2 regions of the Niveibacterium sp. genome follow, and region 2 is predicted to be linked to the other one. Evidence: predicted binding sites of a transcription regulator. Region 2 holds the regulator's gene; the other holds the start of a gene.
What was found. Region 2 encodes FliA, which starts transcription of late flagellar genes. Its sites were predicted from a motif close to CTAAAGTTNNNNNNNNNNNNGCCGNTA; they were not measured.

Region 1: the regulator FliA is predicted to act here: its motif matches at 2,178-2,204, upstream of motA (flagellar motor stator protein MotA).

What each region holds. Positions count from the first base shown of each region.
Region 1 covers NZ_JAYRDJ010000001.1:277,749-282,312, reverse strand. Annotated here, with positions in the region: gene ACE3P0_RS01305 (methyl-accepting chemotaxis protein) at 1-243, opposite strand, end outside; gene motB (flagellar motor protein MotB) at 262-1,218, opposite strand; gene motA (flagellar motor stator protein MotA) at 1,269-2,123, opposite strand; gene flhC (flagellar transcriptional regulator FlhC) at 2,313-2,861, opposite strand; gene flhD (flagellar transcriptional regulator FlhD) at 2,872-3,189, opposite strand; gene ACE3P0_RS01280 (HDOD domain-containing protein) at 3,366-4,564, opposite strand, start outside.
Region 2 covers NZ_JAYRDJ010000007.1:94,883-99,446, reverse strand. Annotated here, with positions in the region: gene flgM (flagellar biosynthesis anti-sigma factor FlgM) at 1-41, shown strand, start outside; gene ACE3P0_RS07320 (flagella synthesis protein FlgN) at 70-546, shown strand; gene motD (flagellar motor protein MotD) at 595-1,419, opposite strand; gene ACE3P0_RS07310 (flagellar motor protein) at 1,614-2,354, opposite strand; gene ACE3P0_RS07305 (RNA polymerase sigma factor FliA) at 2,369-3,124, opposite strand; gene ACE3P0_RS07300 (MinD/ParA family protein) at 3,249-4,034, opposite strand; gene flhF (flagellar biosynthesis protein FlhF) at 4,031-4,564, opposite strand, start outside.

The sequences.
Region 1 (4,564 bases), on a different contig from region 2:
CTGCACCGCGGTGGCACGCCCGGCATCGCCGACGCCGGCGGGAACATTTGCAATCGTCGGCTCAAGCGGGGTCAGGCTGGCGGCCACCGGCTCGTGCCTGAGCAGCGCGAGGCTTATCAGCCACCCTGCAGCGGTCAGCGCGCCAGTCAGCATGGCGGGCAACGCAAGCCAACCGGCCAACCCGATCACCAACGCGCTCAGACCGACACCCAAAATCGTTGCAGATCCCTTGCTTAGTTTCATGGCTGCCTCTGTCTTGCTTTAGGGCTCTGTTCGCACCGGGCCGCTGCCCATTTCGCGGCCGACATCCTCCGCCGTGGGCGCCGAACCGTTGCTGATTTCCAGCGTGCGTCCCGCAGTGGCGAGCTGCTCCTCGGCACGCTTGTTCAACACGACAATGCTGATGCGCCGGTTGATCGGGTCGTACGGATCCTCCGCCTTGAGTGGAATCGTCGCCGCAAGGCCGACGACTCGCGCCACGCGGTTGTCCGCAAGCCCGCCAAACACCAGCTCACGCCGGCACGCGTTGGCGCGATCGGCCGAGAGTTCCCAGTTACCCATACCACGATCACCGCCCGCGTACTGCGTTGCATCGGTATGGCCGGATACGCTGATGCGGTTACCAACCTCGTTGAGCGTCTGCGCTACGGCGTGCAGGATCTCGCGCGTGTAGGGTTTGAGCGTTGAGCCCCCGCTGTCGAACATCGGCCGGTTCTTCTCGTCGACGATCTGAATGCGCAGGCCTTCGGAAGTGATATCGAGCAACAACTGTTTGGCGAACGGCCGCAACACCGGAGACGCTTCAATCATCGCCTCCAGCTTCTGCTTGATCTCTTCGAAGCGGGCGCGCTCCAGCGATTCGTTGTCCGCCGGCATCGTCTTGGGCTGGCGAAGGCGCTTCTTGGGTTGGTCATAGTCCGCGTTGGCAACCTGCCCAACCGATTTGGTCAGATCGTTACCGCCGCCCGGGATCACCGACGTCGCATCGCCGGTGCCGCGCCCGCCTTGTGCAGACATCTTGACTGGTGCCTGGAAGTAATCCGAAATGCCCTTCAGGTCACCTTCGGTGGTTGAGCCAAGCAACCACATCAGCAGGAAGAAGGCCATCATCGCAGTCACGAAGTCTGCGTACGCGATCTTCCATGCACCACCATGCGCGCCACCACCGCCCTTCTTGATGCGCTTGATGACAATTGGTTGTTGGGTAGCTTCGGCCATTTAGTCTGGTAGGCGAGTGTTCACTGAATCCAGCAGGTCAATACCCTTGCTTACTTTTTGCGGCTCTTGATCTCGTCTTCGAGTTCCTTGAAGCCGGGGCGGTCGGTCGAGAACAACACCTTGCGGCCGAACTCGATCGCCACCTGCGGCGCATAGCCATTCATGCTCGCAAGCAGCACGACCTTGATGCACTGGAAGATTTTGCCGCCCTCTTCCATCTTCTGTTCCATCTGGCCAGCGAGCGGGCCAACGAAGCCGTAGGAAAGCAGGATGCCGAGGAAGGTACCGACCAGCGCACCACCGATCATCTTGCCCAGCACCGCTGGCGGCTGCCCCACCGAGCCCATCACGTTCACCACACCCATCACCGCAACGACGATACCGAAGGCGGGAACACCATCCGCCATCTTGGTCACCGCGTGCACCGGCGTATGTGCCTCCTGATGGTGGGTCTCGATCTCCATGTCCATCAGGTTTTCGATCTCGAAGGCATTAAGGTTGCCGCCCACCATCATGCGCAGATAGTCGGTGAGGAACTCCATTGCGTGGTGGTCTGCAGTAACGCTCGGATACTTGCCGAAGATCGCACTGCTATCCGGGTTCTCGATGTCGTTCTCGATCGACATCAGCCCTTCCTTGCGTACCTTCGCAAGGATCTCGTAGAGCATCGCCAGCAAATCCACGTACATCGCCTTGTTGTAAGGCGAGCCCTTGAAGACCCCGGGAACGGCACCGGCCACTGACTTTATCGTCTTGAGGCTATTCCCCGCAACAAGACCACCGATCATCAAACCGAGGATCGCAATGTATTCAGTGGGGACCCACAACGCCGCAAGGCTGCCGTGAATCGCATATGTGCCGACTGACGCGGCGAGGATGATCACGTAGCCAATGATCAGGAACATTGCCTTCTGCCCTTCCTACAGAAACATGCGTGTTTCAGCACCCGACTGTGCCTGTAACGGCGGCGCCAAGAGAAACTTGAGCACCCGCGCTGCACTGCATCAGGCCACTGGGTCTGCTTGCGTGGCGCAAAAAAAGGCCGTCGGCACGTGCGTGCCGACGGCGCAGCTCCTTGCTGAGCAAGGAGGAGGTCAGCCGGTCAGACTGGCGTCGCTGTGAGCGGCGGCGCGGCGGGTCTTGCCCGCACGCGAGGGTACGTTGCACAGCCCGCAGACGTAGTCGTGCGTCGGGTCGTAGGCGTGTGCAACATAGCGGCCACCGCAGCGAGTGCAGCCGGCGAGTTGCAGCATGTGTGCATCAAAAAAACGGATCAGTGTCCACGCGCGGGTCAGGCTCAGCACCCGCTCCAGATCGTGTTCTTCACAGTGGGCGATGTACAGGCGATAGGCAGAGAGCACCGACTCCAACCCACGCTGTCCGCCGTGTTCCTGCAGAAAGCGGTGAAAGCCCATGAACAGCGACGCATGAATGTTCTGCTGCCACGTCATGAACCAATCGGTCGAGAACGGCAACATGCCCTTCGGCGGTGACTCGCCGCGCACTTCCTTGTAAAGGCGCAGCAGCCGCTCGCGCGACAGCGAAGTCTCTGCCTCCAACATCTGCATGCGGGCACCCATGCGGATCATCTCGATCGCGCTCTGGGTGTCGATGGCGTCCTGCACCACGCTCCGGGTAGCCATGGCGCCATCCTCAGGCGAGGTTTTCGACCGGGCGGCTGGCCGCCAGGATCGCGGCATGAATGCTGGCGACCGCAGGCTCGCGCTCGTGGTTGGCGAGCAACTCAAGCAGCAGGCGCTCGTCGAAGCGGACCTGACACAGCATCATGCCCGAGCTCGACATACGCAGGATCTGCGCAGGCGACAGCGACTCGATCACATCCGCGGCATCTTCACCCACGCCAAGGCGGAACATGCCAGCCTGACGGTCTTCCAGCAGCAGTCGCTGGGCCAACATCAGGTAGGACAGATTCAGTTCGCGGATCTCTTCCGCCAGGTTTGCAGTGCGCATGGTGACCTCCTCAGTCCGTCGCCTTTTTGGCGACTTATCGTGTGGAAGCAACAGTACCAATGGCACTCAGGAAACTTGAGTCGGGCGATTTCGGATAATCGCGTAGGCAAAAGCAAACACAGCCATGTAGGAATTTCACCTACACGACCGAGTTATTGCCAATAAACCTCAAACAATCAACGCGTTACAGCACCCTCGCCGATCGCTGAACGAGCCAAAACCGCCGCAGACCCAAAGCCGGGAACAGCGCCCTTTGCGGCAGAAAGTTCACTTGAGGCCTGTTTGACGAGCGTTTCGGGCGAGCTCGTCGACGCGTTCCGCTGCGCAAAGCCAACATGAACCGCGATTCGAAGCTGAAGCCGGTCAAGTTTGAACGTCGCCTCGCCCACATGCCGACGCAGCCGCTCTGCGAGCAGCCCCGCCCCCGTTTCATCGGTATCAGGACACAACACCAAAAAACCATCGCTGGCCGACCGAGCCAAAACATCATGCCCACGCAAGGCCTGCTTCAGCACCATCCCGACATGCTTGATCAAGGCCTCGCCAACCGCCTGGCCATAAGTGCCGGCAAGCTGAGAAAAACCATCGATCGCAACCGCCATGCACACCGTGGGCCGCTGGCTGCGTGAAGCAGCCGACCATTCCTGCTCCACGCGATCCATGAAGTAGCGCTGGTTCGGCAGCACCGTCAGCGGATCAGTCAGCGCCACGTCCTGCAAGCGGCGGTTAGACACCGCCAGTTCGGACGCGAATTGCCGGATCTCTTCACGGTCGCGCTCGATCTCTTCGTGCAGCTTCACCACACGCATGCCGGCTCGCATGCGCGCCAGCAACACGCGGCCATTGATCGGCTTGGTGATGAAATCGTCTACGCCACACTCGAAGGCCTCGACAAGGCGTTGTTCGTTTTCATGACTCGTCAGCACCAGCACATAGATGCTGCGCCCGACCCGCGTCTGCCGCAGGCGTTCGACGAGCTTCAGGCCACTGCCATCCGGCAGCGACCATTCGACAATCATCAGGTGCGGCTGCATCAGGATCGCCGCTTCGGCCGCCTGCTCGACCGTCGCCACCTCATGCACTTCGTGCCCGGCCTCATCGAGCAACGCACGAACGGCCGCGCGCACCGCGGCATCGGCCTCGACCAGCAGCACCCGCAAATACCGGCCGTTGGGCTTAGCGACAACGCTTCGTGCGGCAACTGGCGGTTCTGCCACCACAGGTGCCGATACAGCCACCGCCGCTTCACCCGCAGCCACAAGACTGGAAAACGCCGCGATCTTGCGGGGCGCCAGTTGCAACAAGGACGACCATTCCGTCCAGTCGCGAATCGCTGCGTCGCAGGTTTCGTTCAGATCCGCGCCCTCAATCCGCA
Region 2 (4,564 bases):
GCGTCCGCCAGATGCTGCAAGCCCAGCCTCGCCAGGCTTGATTTCGCGCACGCCAAGGCTGCTTAGCGCTTGAACCCGACTGCCCTGCTCCAAGCACAGTTTTCCGCTCTGCTGGCCGAAGTCTCGGGCCAGCTGGAGCGGTTCGTTCGTCTACTTGAGGACGAACACGAACTGTTGATTACCGGCCAGATCGAGGCCTTGCTGAGCCTGGCGGAAGACAAGACCGCCGCGGTACGCCAGTTGCAGCAGGCGGAAAACGCCCGCGCGCTACTGCTCAGCCGTTCCGGTATCGATGCACGAGCGGGCAAGATCGCAGAATTCATCGCGCAGCTACCCGAGCAGACGCAGCGTGCATGGCGCCACTACCTTGATCTGGCCGCACGCGCGCAGCAGCTCAACCTGCGCAACGGCGAGTTCATCCGGGATCAGCTGCGGGCCAATCAACAAGCGATGAGCGTGCTGCTCGCGAGCACCGGCCCCAGTCTTTACGACGCCGACGGCGTGACATCAAGCCGCCCGGGCGGCCGACTTTTCGGTCGCGCCTGAGCGGCACTTCGGCATCAGCGCCCAAGCCGAATCACCCCCGCCACCACATCACTCCGGCAGTGTGGCCCCGAGCGCGGCTCCCCCAGGATTGGGTGTCACCGGCCCGACCGCGGGCGCTTCAGCGCTCGGCGGCAACATCGACTCGACATGGATGCTGACCCGGCGATTGCGTTGCCGGCCTTCAGCCGTGCTGTTGTCGGCAATCGGCCGCTGATCAGCGTAACCCGCCACCGTCAGCCGGCGCGCATCGACACCGGTGTCAATGAACAAGCGCACCACCGAACTCGCACGCACTGACGACAGTTCCCAGTTCGATGCGAACGCCGCCGTGGCGATCGGGATGTTGTCCGAGTGCCCCTCTACGCGAATCGGAAAGTCGCCCTGCGCGAGCACCTCCCCCACAGCACGCAGCGCACGCACCGCGTCACTCCCAAGATAGGCTTCGCCGGGGTTGAACAGCGCACTGGCGTTGATTTCGATCGAGATGCCGTGCGCGCCCTCGTTCACCGAAACCTGCCCGCCACGCACCAGCGGTTCAAGCACCCGGCGCACCTGCTCCGCCATGCTGTGCATCTGCTGGCGTGCCTGCACCCGCGCCTCGCTCTCCGCCGGCGACTTTTGCACCTTCGCCTGCTGCGGCACCGCCCCGGCAATCGACGCCCGCGGCACGATCTGCATACCATCGGCGTTGGTCGTCACGTTACGGAAGGCGCTGACCAGTGAGTTGGAAAGCACCCGGTACTTACCCTCGTTGATCGAACTCAGCGCATACATCACGACGAAGAACGCAAACAGCAGCGTAATGAAGTCCGCATACGAAACGAGCCAGCGCTCGTGGTTCTCGTGTTCTTCCTCGTGTTTGCGGCGGCCCATGGTGCGTTCCGTTAAATGCGCTCAAGACAATGAAAAGAACGGCGTAGGCCGCCATAACTTGAGCCGCCGGCAGCCCGAGCGTTCCGATCTGATATGACGGATGCCGCGCGGGCGCGCTCTGCCACGTTCAGGCACAGCTGCCGCGCTATTGAACAAAGGTTTTTTCTGGCACCCAGAACGGGTGCCTCGACGCATCAGGTCACGTAGCCCTGCAAACGGCTCTCGATGATGCGCGGGTTGTCGCCATGGGCGATGCCAACCAGACCGTCCACCAGCATTTCGCGTACGGCGACGAGCTGAGAAATGTGCGCCTGCAGCTTCTTCGCGATCGGCAGGAAGATCAGGTTAGCCGAGCCCACGCCGTAGATCGTCGCCACAAAAGCGACCGCGATACCGGCCCCAAGCTTGGAGGGGTCGGAGAGGTTCTCCATCACATGGATCAGGCCCATCACTGCGCCGAGAATGCCGATGGTGGGCGCATAACCGCCCGCGGCCTCCCAGACTTTGGCGCTGGTTTTCATCTGCTGCTCCCAGGCGCCAATCTCAACCTCCAGCACCTCGCGCAGCCGATCGGGCTCAACGCCATCGACCAGGAGCTGAAGCCCTTTGGCGGCAAAGCTGTCTTTCAGCCCCATCGCCTGCCCTTCCAGCGCGAGCAGACCTTCCTTGCGGGCAATCCCGCTCCACGACACGATCTGTTCGATCACGCGGCGAAACGGCGGCACCGGCGGCACGAAGATCCATGCCCCCATCCGAAGCCCCTGCCGGAATACCGTGAATGGACTCTGCAGCATCACCGCGCCGAGCGTGCCGCCGATCACGATCAGGAAAGCCGTCGGCTGCACCAGCGAGCCGATGTGACCGCCCTCCAGCACTTGGCCGCCAACGATGGCAGTCAAGCCGACGATGAGGCCGAGGATGCTGATCTTATCCACGGCGCGCGCCTTGGTCAGATCGACGCACGGCGCCCGCGGGCACTGGCAGCATGGCTACGCACCTGGCCGGAGATGCGCGAACGCAAGCGCGCAATGGCCTGGCTGTGCAGCTGGCAGACGCGCGATTCGGACACGCCGAGCACTTCGCCAATTTCGCGCAGGTTCAGGTCTTCCTCGTAGTAGAGGCCCATCACCATCTTTTCGCGCTCGGGCAGATCGTCGATCGCCTTGATCAGCGATTCGCGCATCTTCTTGTCTTCCAGCATGTCGAGCGGGTCGGCTTCGTTGCCGGCAACATGGCGTTCGAGGAAGTCTTCTTCTTCCTCGTCGCTGAAGTCCTCGAAGTACACCAGCTGATAGCCGCGCGCTTCCTGCAGCATCTTCTGATAATCCGCCAAGGTCATGCCGAGCGTTTCGGCCAGTTCCTTCTCGGTCGGCTGGCGGCCGTGGCGCTGCTCCAACTGGTGGATCGCGCTTTCGATTCGGCGCATCTCGCGGCGCAAGCTGCGCGGCAACCAGTCGTTTTCGCGCAGACCGTCAAGCATGGCACCGCGGATACGCTGCACGGCGTAGGTTTCAAACTGAGCACCAAGGCCTTCTTCGTAGCGCCCGATCGCGTCGAGCAGGCCCAGCATGCCGTTCTGGATGATGTCTTCAACCTGCACGCTCGCCGGCAGCTTGGCCATCAGGTGATACGCAATACGCTTCACCAGTGGAACGTACTGCGTGACGAGTTGATTCTTGTCTAGCGTTCCCGATGCGGTGTACATCGTGTGACTCTCTCTTCTACGGTCTCGTTCGAGGCTTCGGGCGAAGCCTCCCTGCCGTCACTACTCACACTATCGGCCGCCTGAGAGGGAAATTGAGCCCTATTTCAGGAATTTTTCTATCGGCTCACAGGGCGAGCGCCATCGAAGCGCGCTGCCTTCGCCGCGCCAGACCCAGTACGCGATCCAGAAATACACCATCCGTCGTGCTGTCCGAAGCAGCCGCAGCAGCTGCTGCACATGCATCAAGCCCCTTCACCCGGCGCAGGGCCAGATTCGTTTGCCGGTGACCCACCAGAATCAGGTTGGCGAGCAAGGCCTCTGCCTCATCCTGATCACGCGGATTGGCCAAGGCGAGGTCGATTTGCGGCCACGGGCCACCATCGAGCTGCTTGATCATTGCGTAGGCCTCGGTGATCGCACGCGGAGAGCCATCTACCACCACCACCATGCGGTGCGCAGCGCTCGCCAAGGGCGACAGGCTGCGGCGTTCGTCCGGTCGTGCGTGGATCAGCCACAGATCGCAGCCTCGCTGCAGCGCGCGGCATGTATCGGCAAAGCGCTCGCTGAGTACGCGGTCAGCACCGTTAAGCGCACGCGCCAGTCGCGCCGACGAGTACAGCGACAACCCGGGCCCCGCTTCGACACGCGCCGCCTCAAGCGAGACATGGCGCTCTACCGCTTGCAGAAGGTCAAAGCGCGCCGCAGCACCCAGCGCATCGGCCAAGTTGCCACAGCTCGCCATCTCATCGAACACGGTGACCTGGCGCCCACCTTGTGCGCGGGTCAGCGCTTGCCCCGCCAGCCAGTGCATCGCACCGGCCCCGAAGGCACTCACCGCCACCACTTGCGGCGGGGCGCGGCGCAACAGACGGCGCAGGCCCGCAGCTTGATCCTCGAATCCGGGTTTCATGCGCGGGCTCCGTCGTTGTCACGATTACGGGGGGCCGAGCTGAGCAGACCAGCATCCTCCGGCGTCAGGCGGAAGGGCGAATCCGGCGCCAGTTCGCGCAGCGCACGGTGCGTCAGCCACGCACGATTTGGCAGATGCAGGTCTTCCGGCACGCGCTGGCCGTTTGCAATGTAGTAGGCACGCAGTTCGTGGCGGATCACCACGTCAAGCGCCGGCGCCAGCGATGCGGCCTCGTCGGTCTTGCTCAGGATGCAACCGGCGAGATCCGGGCCCTCGTAGGCACGCACCACGTCTTCCAGTGTATCGCCGCGACTGGTTGAATTGAGCAGCAACAGCCGGCGCACGTGGCCGGCACCCGACAGCATCGCGGCCTGCTCGGCCACCATCTTGTCGCGCTGGCTCATGCCGATCGTGTCGATCAGCACCATGTGTTTGCCCGCCAGATCCTGCAGCGTGCGGCGCAGTTCGGAGGCATCGCGCACGGTATGAACCTGCACGCCAAGAATGCGGCCGTAGATGCGCAGTTGCTC